One region of the Rhizobium sp. KDH_Rht_773_N genome, then DNA from elsewhere that is predicted to be linked to it. Evidence: riboswitches for the same ligand, from Rfam matches in the RefSeq annotation. Region 1 holds a riboswitch; each other region holds the start of a gene.
What was found. A riboswitch is a leader RNA that binds a small molecule or an ion and turns the genes downstream of it on or off. The one in region 1 is predicted to bind cobalamin.

Region 1 (4,285 bases):
GTAGGTGCCGACGATCAGCTCGAAGGCGTAGAAGGCGCCCGTCAGCGGCGCGTTGAAGGCGGCGGCGATGGCGCCGGCCGCGCCGCAGCCGACGAGAACGCGCAGATCGGCGCGGCGCAGCTGCAGCTTCAGGCCGAATTTCGAGGCGATGCCGGCGGCAAGCTGCGTATAGCCGGCCTCCAGCCCCACGGACGCGCCGAAGCCGTTGGACACGAGATTCTGGACGGCGACGAGGATGCTGTCGGTCAGCGACAGGCGGCCGCCATGCAGCGCGTTGGCCTCGACCGGATCGACCATCGGTTTCTTGCGCCATCTGGCGAGGATGAAGATCAGCAGGCCGAGCAGGGCGCCGCCGGCAATCGGGGCGGTCATCAGCAGGAACTTGCTGTCGATCTGCGAGGCGCTGAGCCTTGCCGTCCCGTCAATGCCGAAGATCAGCCTGTGCATCTGTTCCGAGACATAGCTCATGGCCGTGACCGCAAGCCCCGAGGCGATGCCGACGAGCGCGCCGGCAAAGACCATGCCCATTTCGCTGTGGCGCACGAGCGCCCGCAGGCGTCCCAAATCGAAAATGGTGGTGAGGGGCCGGAAACGGCGGATATCCATTCGGGAGAGCATCATGGGAAAACTAGGCGGCATGAGTGGGGGTCAAGGGCGGAGCCGGCATCCGCATGAGCGGCAATTGCGGCAAAATACCGGCTGGGCGGTAAAGTTTTTATGACGTAAGTTTTTGAATAAACTCGATAATCTTGGTAGTGTAAGTCGAGATGAGCGGCTTTGGCACATCGGCCGGCAATTGACACGGGGGTTGCGCGCGCCTAACCATGAAACCACATAATGGATGGTTCCGGATCGGCTTGCGCCTTCCGGATGAAAAGGGAATGTGACGGGGCGGACCCAAGCCGGGCGCCTTCATCACAGCCGACCCCGCGACTGTAGAGCAGTCAGGGTCTTCCGTCCGGCATGTGCGCCGCTGCGCCGACGGCCTCGCATTCCGCGGGCGGGCAAGGCGGAGCAGGTGCCGGAAAAGCCACTGGAAATGCATCGTGATCAGCCGGGGCAGGACGCCTCTATTTCTACGAATCGTCCGCCTTTTCACGACAGGCAGCCGGGAAGGCGAGGCGGATCCGCTGGCACGATCAGGGGCGACCGGAAAGGTCGCCCCGGTCGGGGCCGATAGCTGCGAGCCAGGAGACCTGCCATCCGTGCCGGGCATAATGCCCAATCTGGGTATCTTGCCCGCTGCCAGCACGGAGGTTGTCTTGGCTGAAGAATGCGATTCGGCGCTGCCTCGTGTGGTGCGATGTGGGGGTGGTGTTTCGACGCCCGTCGGTAATGGGGTTCTGGCGCCTGATGGTGGTAGGCCCCTGGCGCGCGCTTTCCTCTCCTCCCTCATTCCTGTGCTTGTCACAGGAATCCAGCCACGGCGCGTCTGCGCCGTGAATGAATCTATGCCATCGTTGAACGAGTCTCTCGTGCCCAAGGACTTGGGCACGCTGGATTCCTGTGACAAGCACAGGAATGAGGGAAGCAGAGAGGGCCGCGCCCATTCTCGACAGGCCGCATTGTCATGACCACAACCTTCATCCTCGGCGGCGCCCGTTCCGGCAAATCTCGCTTCGCCGAAAACCTCGTCACCGAAAGCGGCCTCGAACGCCATTACGTCGCCACCGGCCGGGCCTGGGACGACGAGATGCAGGCGCGTATCGACCAGCACAGGGCCGATCGCGGCCCCGCCTGGACCACGCATGAGGAGCCGCTCGATCTTGCCGAGCGGCTTGCCGCCATCGACGGCGAGGGCCGGGCAATCCTCGTTGATTGCCTGACGCTGTGGCTGACCAACCTGATGATGGAGGGGGGCGATATCGCCGCCCGGTCGGCCGCGCTTGCCGCCTTCCTGCCGCGGGCAAAGGCGCGGCTCGTCATCGTTTCCAATGAAGTCGGCCTCGGCATCGTGCCGGAGAACCGCATGGCGCGCGAGTTTCGCGACCATGCCGGACGGCTGCACCAGATGATCGCGGCGCAAGCCGACGACGTGTATTTCATCGCGGCCGGACTGCCGCTGAAAATGAAGGGTTAGACCATGCAGCAGAAAATTCCCGCAACCGTCATTACCGGCTTTCTCGGCGCCGGCAAGACGACCATGATCCGCAACCTGCTCACCAATGCCGGCGGCAGGAAGATCGCGCTCATCATCAACGAGTTCGGCGATCTCGGCGTCGACGGCGACGTGCTGAAGGGCTGCGGGGCGGAGAATTGCACCGAGGACGACATTATCGAGCTGACCAACGGCTGCATCTGCTGCACGGTGGCCGACGATTTCATCCCGACCATGACGAAGCTTCTGGAGCGCGACCAGCGCCCGGACCATATCGTCATCGAAACCTCGGGCCTTGCCCTGCCGCAGCCGCTCGTCGCCGCCTTCAACTGGCCTGACATCCGCAGCGAAGTGACCGTCGACGGCGTCATCACCGTGGTCGATAGCGCGGCTGTTGCCGCCGGGCGTTTTGCCGACGACCACGATGCCGTCGATGCGCGCCGCGCGGCGGACGAATCGCTCGATCACGAAAGCCCGATCGAGGAACTGTTCGAGGACCAGCTGACCTGCGCCGACCTGATCGTGCTCAACAAGACCGATCTGATCGATGCCGACGGGCTTGGCCGCGTGAAGAGCGAAGTCGCCTCGCGCATCGCCCGCAAGCCCGTGATGATCGAGGCCAGGAACGGCGAGGTGCCGGCCGGCGTGCTGCTCGGCCTCGGCATCGGCACGGAAGACGATATCGGCAACCGCAAGTCCCATCACGAGCTGGAGCATGAGGACGGCGAGCCGCACGACCATGACGAATTCGACAGTTTCGTCGTCGAACTCGGTGCCGTCCCGGATGCGGCCGGCTTCGTCGAGAAGCTGAAGGGCATCATCGCCGAACATGACGTGCTGCGCCTGAAGGGCTTCGTCGATGTTTCCGGCAAGCCGATGCGCCTGCAGCTGCAGGCCGTGGGGGCGCGCGTCGACCAGTATTTCGACCGCGCCTGGGCGCCGGGTGAAACGCGCAATACACGCCTCGTCGTCATCGGCCTGCACGAGATGGACCAGGACGCGGTGCGCAAGGCGATCGAAGCGCTCGTCTGAGGATATTGAATGCATCTGCTTCTCGCCCAGCAGGGAACGATCAGCGACGGGGACGAGGCGATCGACCTCGGCCAGTCGCCGGGCGATATCCTGTTCCTGTCGGCCGCCGATACCGAGCTTGCGGCGATTGCCGCGGCACATGCCGGCGCGGCGGGCTATTCCCTGCGGCTTGCGAGCCTGATGAGCCTGAAACATCCGATGTCGGTCGATACCTATGTGGAACGCACGGCGCGGCATGCGAAACTCATCATCGTGCGGGCGCTCGGCGGGGCGAGCTATTTTCACTATGCGCTGGAGGCGCTGCATGCGGCCGCCGCGCGCAGCGGGGCGCTGATTGCGGTGCTGCCGGGCGACAGCAAGCCGGATGCGGGGCTGACGCCGTTTTCGAATGTGGCGCTGGAGGATCTGAACGCGCTCTGGGCCTATCTGATCGAGGGCGGGGATGCCAATGCGCGGGGCTTTCTCGCCTATGCGGCGGCGATGCTCTCCGGCGAGGAGAAGCCGGCGCCATCAGCGCCGCTGATGAAGGCGGGGATCTGGTGGCCGGGGCGGGGGCTGGTTGGGGTTGAGGAGTGGAAGGAGTTTGCCGGTTCGGTCTTCGCCCCAGCGGCGAGAAGATGCCCGACAGGGCAGATGAGGGGGGCGAGCGACGCAAGGAGTGAGCAACAGGAACACGATGCAGACGTTTGTGGGGTGGCCCCCTCATCCGACCCTTCGGGCCACCGACCGGGGTCGAGCCGCGGGTCTCGACCCGTCCTTCGGACCCCCGACGGGGAGAAGGGACGGTCGTTGCCCATCGTCGCCATCGCCTTCTACCGCGCCCTCGTGCAGAGCGGCGAAACCCGCCCCGTCGAAGCCCTGATCGAAGCCCTGCAGGCGCAGGGCCTGCGGCCGCTGCCGGTCTTTGCCTACAGCCTCAAGGACCCCATCTCCAAAGGTATCCTCGAATCTATCTTCGCCGAGCTCAAACCCGACGTCGTCATCAACACGACAGGCTTTGCCGTCTCTGCACCCGGCGCCGATCGCGAGCCGACGGTGCTGGAGGCCAATGACGCCGTCGTGCTGCAGGCGATCTTTTCCGCCTCGTCGCGGGAGGCCTGGGCCGGTTCCTCGCAGGGGCTGTCGGCCCGCGATCTCGGCATGAATGTGGCGCTG
Region 2 (4,285 bases), 600 kb from region 1:
GGAAAAATGACGGGTCCGTGAAGTTTTCAGCGGCTTTCCGCCATTGCCTCTTCCGGATGCCGGTTCTTGCGGCGCCGCGTCGTCAGTTCCTCGCCGGCATTGGCGGGCAGGCGCAGGAAGGTGATGCAGGCAAGCGCCGAGATCGTCGCCACGATGAAGAAGGCGATGTGGAAATCGCCGACCGTGAGCCTGCCGCCATGGAAGCTTGCGGAGACTTCCAGGATCGTGCCGGCCACGGCAACGCCCATGGCCATGGAGATGCGTTGCGCCACGGCATTGATGGCGGTTGCCTGGCTGCTGTCCGCCTCGTCCACATCGCCGAAGGCCATGGCGTTGACGCCCGAGAAGGCCATGGAGCGCAGCAGGCCGCCGACGAGAAGACAGCCCATGATGACGTAGACAGGCGTTTCGGCGGTGAAGAAGCCGTTGATGCCCAGGAAGATCGCCGCCAGGAAGGTCGTCAGCGCGATGACGTTGCGGAAGCCGAAGGCATTGTAGGTGCGCGATGCCGCGAATTTCGAGCCCATGGAGCCGAGCGCGCTGACGAAGGTGATCGAGCCGGACTGCAGCGGCGTCAGCCCGAAACCGAGCTGCAGCATCAGCGGCAGGAGGAAGGGCAGCGCGCCAAGCCCCATGCGGAAATTCGAAGCGCCGAGAATCGCCGCCCGGAACATCGGATAACGGAACATTTTCGGATCGAGCAGCGGATGCGGCGTGCGTTTCGCATGCACGAAATAGAGGATGCCGGAGAGGATGCCGACGGCGACGGTGACATAGCCGTAGACGATGGGAACGGCCGGCAGGCTGATGACGGAAATGCCGAAGACGAAACCGGCAAAACCTATCCCGGAAAGGAAGAAGCCCGGAAAATCCATCGGCTTGGGGCTGCGCGGCTCGACCGCCGGCAGGAAGCGGGTGACGAGAGCGATGCCGATAATGCCGATCGGCACGTTGATCCAGAAGATCCAGTGCCAGCTCAGATAGGTGGTCAGGAAGCCGCCGATCGGCGGCCCCATGATCGGGCCGATGAGCGCCGGTATGGTCAGCCAGGCCATGGCATTCACCAGCTGGTGACGTGGCGTGCCGCGCACGAGCAGCAACCGCCCGACCGGCGTCATCATCGAGCCGCCGGCGCCCTGGATGAGGCGGGAGATCACGAAGGCGGCGATGGAATTGGAAAAGGCGCAGGCGACCGAGCCGACCATGAACACGAAGATCGCCAGCCGGAAAACGTTGCGGGCGCCGAAGCGATCCGACATCCAGCCGCTGATCGGAATGAAGATCGCCAGCGCCACGAGGTAGCTCGTTACCGCAAGCTTGAGCGCGATCGGCGAGGTGCCGATATCGGCGGCAATGGCCGGCAGGCTGGTGGCAATCACGGTCGAATCCATCTGTTCCATGAACAGGGCGACCGCAAGGATCATCGGCGTTAGACGGGACACGGGCAACCGGAATGCAACGGGATGGGATTCGGCGCCTTCGGCACCGGTCGGATTCTGGCTTCCTTCTAGGCCAGCATTTTTAGCCTGTCCACGAAATCAATGTCGCAGCGGCTTGCCGTCGTGCCGTTTCCGCGCCATAGATCCGATTGTCAGGTGCCCGCCGTCACAGGCGGGAGAATCGGGAATCCGGTGCAAGGCCGGAACGTGCCCAACGCTGTAAGGCCGACGCCCGCCGCTTCATGACGCCACTGGCCGCAGGGCCGGGAAGGCAGCGGCCGGGCGGATGACGCCGAGTCAGAAGACCGGCCTGGCAAGATAGACCTAACCCGCGCGGACGGCGGGCGGTTGCGTTGTTGGGGATTTGACGATGCGACCCATTGACGATGCCGTTTGCCCGGCATCCGGTTTTTCTGCGGCCGAACGAGAGGCCGTCTATCACGCAATCATGACGCGGCGCGACGTGCGCGGCGAGTTCCTGCCCGATCCCTTGCCGGACGACCTGATCAGGCGGCTTCTGACGGCCGCCCATCACGCGCCTTCGGTCGGCTTCATGCAGCCGTGGAATTTCGTTCTGGTCAAAAGCGCCGAGGTGAGGGCGCGGGTGCGCGACGCATTCGTCAAGGCCAACGAAGAGGCCGCCCTGATGTTTGCGGCCGAACGGCGGCAGGCCTATCGCGCGCTGAAGCTTGAAGGAATCGTCGAGGCGCCGCTCGGCATCTGCGTCACCTGCGATCCCACCCGCAGCGGCAGCGTCGTGCTGGGGCGCACGCACAATCCGCGCATGGACAGCTATTCCACCGTCTGCGCCATCCAGAACCTGTGGCTTGCGGCACGAGCCGAAGGCGTCGGCATCGGCTGGGTCAGCATCTTTCGCGAGGGCGACCTGAAGCAGATTCTCGGCATACCCGATCATATCGAGGTCGTGGCCTGGCTCTGCGCCGGTTTCGTCGACCGGCTCTATGAAGAGCCGGAACTGGCGGTCAAGGGCTGGCGGCAGCGCCTGGCGCTGGAAGAGCTGGTCTTCCATGACGGCTGGGGGCAGGCGGCAGGCTAAGGCCGCGCCGTTTCCTACGGCTGCTGCTGCGGCTGCGGGCCTGTCACGGCCGGATTGGCGAGATCGATCTTGCCCTGATCGCCGGCAAGGAATTGCGGGCCGACCTGGCGAACCTTGGTTGCGGGATCGTAGGGGCGATCCGGCACCTGCGGCTGCGGCGGCGTATCCGCGGCCTTCGGGGCCTGAGTGCGGATCGTGGTGATCGAGCCCTGCGGCGCGGGCGCCGGCGCGGAGACCGTCTGGTTCCGGCGCATTTCCTCGTAATAGGCCGTCAGGTTGCAGGAGCAGGCGGATTTTTCGCCGGGCGGGCGGGTCTTGTAGGCGAAGGCGTTCTTCATCGCGCCATAGGGCGCGCCCGTCGCCGTCGAGATCATGTTTGCGGCTTCGGTGCTGGAAATATCGCGATAATAGAGTTCCGTCTCCACGCCGGGGCACATCTTGGCGCAGGTCGCGGCATCGCGGCCGAAATCGACCGAGGTGGCGTTGTTGCTGATCGGGAAGAAGCCGCCGTCGCAGGTGCGCACGCAGATGGTGCTGACGGGCGAGAGCATTTCGGCGCGCGGCAGGCCGTAGCGCTCACCGCCGCCGAGGGGAATGAACGTATCGCCGCGCATGGCCTGTTCCTCGATCGAGGGGGCCGGCGCATAGAGGTCGCCCTGTGCGGGTTCGCTGAAACTCTCGCTGTTGCAGCCATTGTCTTCAAGCGCGGCCAGCAGGCCTTCGCGGGCCGGATCGACAGCGGACTGGCGCAACGCGTCGCGGCGGTCCTGCAGGTAGCGGATATTGTCCACCATCTTTGCCTGCGCCTGTTCCAGCTCTTCGCAGAAACCGGCATTCTCGCCGCCGACGACGACCATGCTGCCGGACGTGCAGCCGTAGCGGCGCAGATCGCCGCGCACCTTGCGCAATTCCAGATTCTGTTCGGCCAGCGCGCCCGCATATTGGCGCATCTCGGTGCCGTTGGCATTGCCGATCACCTGCGGCAGGTCGGCAAGACGCCCGCGCAGATCCTCGCAGATCGCATTGGTCTGCGCCTCTGCGGGAACCGCGAATGCCAGAAAGAAGACGAGATACAGGTTTCGGCGCTTCACGACGTCGTTCCGGAGTGAGAAAATGCATCCATCGGCGAATTGCGGCTTCAATCCGCCGCGCTTTGTCTTAACGTATTTCCCTTAATAAGCTCGGATGAATTCCTAGCGCATTTTTGCGATCTTATCCAGAACACCCGATGCTCCGCTCCCGCCGCTCCCGCAATCGCGCGGGGCATCCGTGACAGCTAAACAGTTGATATGACAGATATCCCACGCGACATGCTTTCCCGCGCAGCCGCATCGGCAATGCCGCAGGGCAGACAGGGCCTTCACGTTTTCGTGGACGGCTGTTTCGAGCCCGGTTCCGGGCAGGGAGGATGGGCCTTCGTCGCCTACCGCGACGGCGCCGAAATCGCCGCAGGCTTCGGCGGCGCGGAGAATTCGGCCAATAACAGGATGGAACTGACCGCCGTGCTTGAGGCGGCGGCCTGGATCGGCGGCGCGGCGGCGGGCCTGCCGGCGCTGATCTGGTCCGATTCCGTCTACGTCGTCGAAGGCTGCAACCATTGGCGGGCGATCTGGCGGAACAACGGCTGGAAGAAGAGCAATCCAGGCGGCAAGGCCCGAAACCGGGCGATAGCGGATGCGGACCTCTGGAGGGCCGTCGATCTCAGGCTGTTGCAGAATCCGGCGATCGGCATTGCCTGGTGCAAGGGCCATTCCGGTATTGCCGGCAACGAGCGCGCCGACGAACTGTC
Region 3 (4,285 bases), 1.2 Mb from region 1:
AAAGAAAGCAGGCTGCGGAGGAGGGCTTGCGGGTGGAAGCCGGCAGATCGCCGGCTTCCGGGAATCACTTGGACGCTCAGGAGTGGGTCGATGCTGCCGCCCCACGCAGCAGCCTTGCGGCAGCGACCATGTTGACGAGCGCCGGGCGAACCTCTTCCCACTTGCGCGTCTTCAATCCGCAATCCGGATTGATCCAGAGCTGCCCATCCGTCAGACGCTGGCGCGCCAGCGTCAGGAGTTCGGTCATCTCCTCGACTTCGGGAACGCGGGGCGAATGGATGTCGTAGACGCCGGGGCCGATCTCGTTCGGATATTTGTAGCTGCGGAAGGCCTCCAGCAGTTCCATCTTCGACCGTGAGGTCTCGATCGAGATCACGTCGGCATCCATCGCCGCAATCGCATCGATGATCTGGTTGAACTCCGAATAGCACATATGCGTGTGGATCTGCGTTTCGTCCGATACGCCGGATGAGCACAGGCGAAAACTTTCGACAGCCCAGTCGAGATAGGTCTTCCAATCGGCCTTGCGCAGCGGCAGACCTTCGCGAAGGGCGGCCTCGTCGATCTGGATCATCGCCGCGCCGGCCCGTTCGAGATCGAGCACCTCGTCACGGATCGCGAGCGCGATCTGCCGGCTGACATCGGCACGCGAGAGATCGTCGCGCACGAAGGACCAGTTGAGGATCGTCACCGGCCCGGTCAGCATGCCCTTGACCGGCTTTTGCGTCAGCGATTGCGCATAACGCCACCATTCCACCGTCATCGGTGCGGGGCGGGAGACGTCGCCGAAGATGATGGGCGGGCGGACATAGCGCGAGCCGTAACTCTGCACCCAGGCATGCTGCGTGAAGGCAAAGCCGGAAAGCTGCTCGCCGAAATACTGCACCATGTCGTTACGCTCGAATTCGCCGTGGACGAGCACGTCGAGGCCGATCTCTTCCTGCCAGCGGATCGCCGCTTCGGTCTCCTTTTTCAGGAAGGCATCGTACTCTGTCTCGCTGATCGTGCCCCTGGTGAAGGCCGAGCGGGATTTTCGCACGTCCGACGTCTGCGGGAAGGAGCCGATCGTCGTCGTTGGAAAGAGCGGCAGCCGAAGTTTACGCTCCTGCAGGCCTGTCCGCTCGGCAAAGGCACTGCCGCGTGTCTTCATCGCCGCATCGATCGCGCCGACGCGCTGCCTGACTTTCTGGTCATGCACGCGCGCGGATCGAGCCCGCGAGGCGACGGCCTGCGAGGCGGCCGCAATCGCCCCGGAAGCATTGCCGGCATTGCCGAGCGCTGCAATTTCGTCCAGTTTCTGGGTCGCGAAGGCGAGCCACGATCTCAGCTCACCATCAAGCCCGGTCTCCAGTTCCAGATCGATCGGCACATGCAGCAGCGAGCAGGAGGGCGCGATCTGCAGCCGGTCGGCACCGAAATGCCGGACCAGCGGTTCAATCTTCTCCAGGATCGCAGCGAGGTCCGCCCTCCAGATGTTGCGCCCGTCGATGACGCCGAGCGACAACACCAGGCCGTCAGGCGCCTTGAGAAGCGCGTCGATCTGCTGCGGAGCGCGAACGAGATCGACATGCAGCCCCGCGACCGGCAACGCAAGCGCCATCGACAGATTGTCGCCGATTGCGCCGAAATAGGTGGTGAGCATGATCTTCAGGTTCGGCACCAGTTCGTGCAGCGCCCCGTAGGCATGTATGAGAGCCGCCTGCTCTTCTCCCGAGAGATCCAGCACGAGGCACGGTTCGTCGATCTGTACCCAGTCGGCCCCGGCGGCGCTGAGTTCCGCAAGCACCCTTGCATAGACCGGCAGCAGGCGTTCCAGCAGGCTGATCGGCGCAAAATCTTCCGCGCTTCCCTTGGCGAGTTTCAGGAACGTGACCGGACCGAGAATGACAGGACGTGTATGGATGCCGAGCGTCTTCGCCTCGATGAAGGCATCGAGCGGCCTGTTGGCTGTCAGTGAGAAGGACTGATCGGGACCGAGTTCCGGCACCATATAATGATAGTTCGTATCGAACCATTTCGTCATTTCCAGCGCCGGCACGCCATGCCCCCGATGGTGCTGATGGCCGCAATCGGCATGCGCCTCGTCGCCGGTCGCCCCGCGCGCCAGGGCGAAATAGATGTCGAGCGAAACCAGACCGCCCTTCCAGCCATAGGCAGCAGGAACGGCACCGACCATGACGGCCGTGTCGAGCACATGGTCGTAAAGCGAGAAATCGTTGGAAGGGATGATATCGATCCCCTTCTCTTTCTGCAGGCCCCAGTTTTCGGCCCGCAGCCGCTTGGCCACGTCGAGAAGCGCGCCGGCGTCGGATTTGCCGGCCCAATAGCTTTCCAGCGCGAATTTCAGTTCGCGATGTTTTCCGATCCTCGGAAAGCCGAGATTGGCAGTCTTGATGGTCATTTCCTTACCCCGAAGGTTATGGGCAAGGCTCAGGCGCAACGCATCGACGAGGTGCGGCCACAGGCGTGCCGTCTCGCGCAAAGCGGCACACCGGGACACCCCGCCCGTGGACGTTATCTATCGCGGCAGGTCTCCTGGCTTGCGGGTCGTCGACATCGTCCAGTCTTCCCAGGCGTCTTCCCAGTGACGTCGTAGGACGGTGTCTATCCGCTTACAGTTGCGGGGGCAGCTCCGGTCTTGGCGATAGCCGCACCGAATTCCCTCTTAGCTCGGGATCGCCTGATCCCGAGAACCACGATGCGGCAAGCATGCACCCGCCGCATCCGAACGTCAAGATGACATAAAGAAATCTTTATGTCTTTATCTGAAGAAGGCGAAGCGCATTCATTGTCACCAGCACGGTCGCGCCCGTATCGGCGAGGATCGCCGGCCACAGGCCGGTCAGACCGATGATGGTGGTAACGAGGAACACGACTTTCAGCCCGAGCGCGATGCTGATGTTCTGGAAAATATTGCGCATCGTCCGCTTCGAAAGGTCGATCATGCGCGCCACGTCGCCGACACGCCCGTGCAGCACGGCAGCATCTGCCGTTTCCAGCGCCACGTCGGTGCCGCCGCCCATGGCGATGCCAACATCGGCGGATGCAAGTGCCGGCGCATCGTTGATGCCGTCGCCGACCTTGGCGACGAGCAGCCCTTCGCGCTTCAGTTCGCCGACGATGCGCTGCTTGTCCTGCGGCAGCAGCTCACCCTGCCAGTCGATGCCGAGATCGCCGGCAACGGCCGCTGCCGTGCGCTTGTTGTCGCCCGTCAGCATGATGGCGCGCACGCCCGCCGCCTTCAGCGTCGCAAGCCCGCTCTTTGCATCCTCGCGCGGCTCGTCGCGCATGGCAATCAGGCCGGCCGCAGCGCCGCTGACGAGCAGTACCGAAACGCTCTTGCCCGCGCCGTTCAGCACCGCGACCTGCTCATCCTGTTCGGCGTTCAACGCCCCCCGCTCGCGTGCGGCCGGCGGCGACAGGAGATCGAGCGTCTCGCCGCCCACCTTGCCGGTCACGCCCTTGCCGGGCAACGCTTCCACCTCGAAAGCGGGCGGCACGGGCACGCGATCGGCCTTGGCACGGTTGAGGATCGCCAGCGCAAGCGGATGGCTGGAGCCCTGCTCGAGAACGGCAGCGCGCGAAAGCACCTCCGCCTCCGAACGTCCATAGGCAATGATATCGGTGACCTGCGGCTTGCCTTCGGTCAGCGTGCCCGTCTTGTCGAAGGCGACGACCGTCACCTTGCCGAGCGATTCCAGGACCGCTCCGCCCTTCATCAGCAGACCGCGGCGCGCTCCCGCCGAAAGCGAGGCAGCAATTGCCGCCGGCGTGGAAATGACCAGCGCGCAGGGGCAGCCGATCAACAGGATCGCCAGACCCTTGTAGACCCACTCGCCCCATGCCCCGCCCGTCAGCAGCGGCGGCAGGACGGCGACCAGCGCCGCCACGACGACGACACCTGGCGTGTAATAGCGAGAGAACCGATCGATGAAGCGCTCCGTCGGTGCCTTCGATTCCTGGGCTTCCTCCACCAGTTTGACGACGCGGGCAATCGTATTGTCTTCGGCAGCGGCCGTGACGCGCACACGCAATGCGGCATCACCATTCACCGTCGCGGCAAACACCGTCTCACCTGCGCCTTTGCGCACCGGCGTGCTTTCGCCCGTCACCGGCGCCTCGTCGATCGCGCTTTCGCCGGAGAGAATAGTGCCATCAGCGGAAATCCGATCTCCCGGCCGAACGAGAATGACGGAACCGACCGCCAGCGTCTCGGCCGGCACTTCCTTCACCTCGCCGCCCGACTCCAGCAGCGCGTTCTTCGGCACCAGCGTCGTCAGCGACT

Region 2: linked by a shared signal. The riboswitch ahead of bluB (5,6-dimethylbenzimidazole synthase) and the one ahead of cobU (bifunctional adenosylcobinamide kinase/adenosylcobinamide-phosphate guanylyltransferase) in region 1 are both predicted to bind cobalamin.
Region 3: linked by a shared signal. The riboswitch ahead of metE (5-methyltetrahydropteroyltriglutamate--homocysteine S-methyltransferase) and the one ahead of cobU (bifunctional adenosylcobinamide kinase/adenosylcobinamide-phosphate guanylyltransferase) in region 1 are both predicted to bind cobalamin.

The regions. Positions count from the first base shown of each region.
Region 1 is NZ_CM129525.1:3,539,780-3,544,064, forward strand. It holds gene ACU8HS_RS17450 (chloride channel protein) at 1-618, opposite strand, end outside; cobalamin riboswitch at 826-1,218, shown strand; gene cobU (bifunctional adenosylcobinamide kinase/adenosylcobinamide-phosphate guanylyltransferase) at 1,571-2,080, shown strand; gene cobW (cobalamin biosynthesis protein CobW) at 2,084-3,130, shown strand; gene cobN (cobaltochelatase subunit CobN) at 3,140-4,285, shown strand, end outside.
Region 2 is NZ_CM129525.1:4,137,455-4,141,739, forward strand. It holds gene ACU8HS_RS20565 (MFS transporter) at 27-1,424, opposite strand; cobalamin riboswitch at 1,577-1,767, shown strand; gene bluB (5,6-dimethylbenzimidazole synthase) at 1,810-2,496, shown strand; gene ACU8HS_RS20575 (DUF2865 domain-containing protein) at 2,511-3,587, opposite strand; gene ACU8HS_RS20580 (ribonuclease H family protein) at 3,786-4,285, shown strand, end outside.
Region 3 is NZ_CM129525.1:2,322,984-2,327,268, reverse strand. It holds gene metE (5-methyltetrahydropteroyltriglutamate--homocysteine S-methyltransferase) at 77-2,401, opposite strand; cobalamin riboswitch at 2,509-2,713, opposite strand; gene ACU8HS_RS11665 (heavy metal translocating P-type ATPase) at 2,754-4,285, opposite strand, start outside.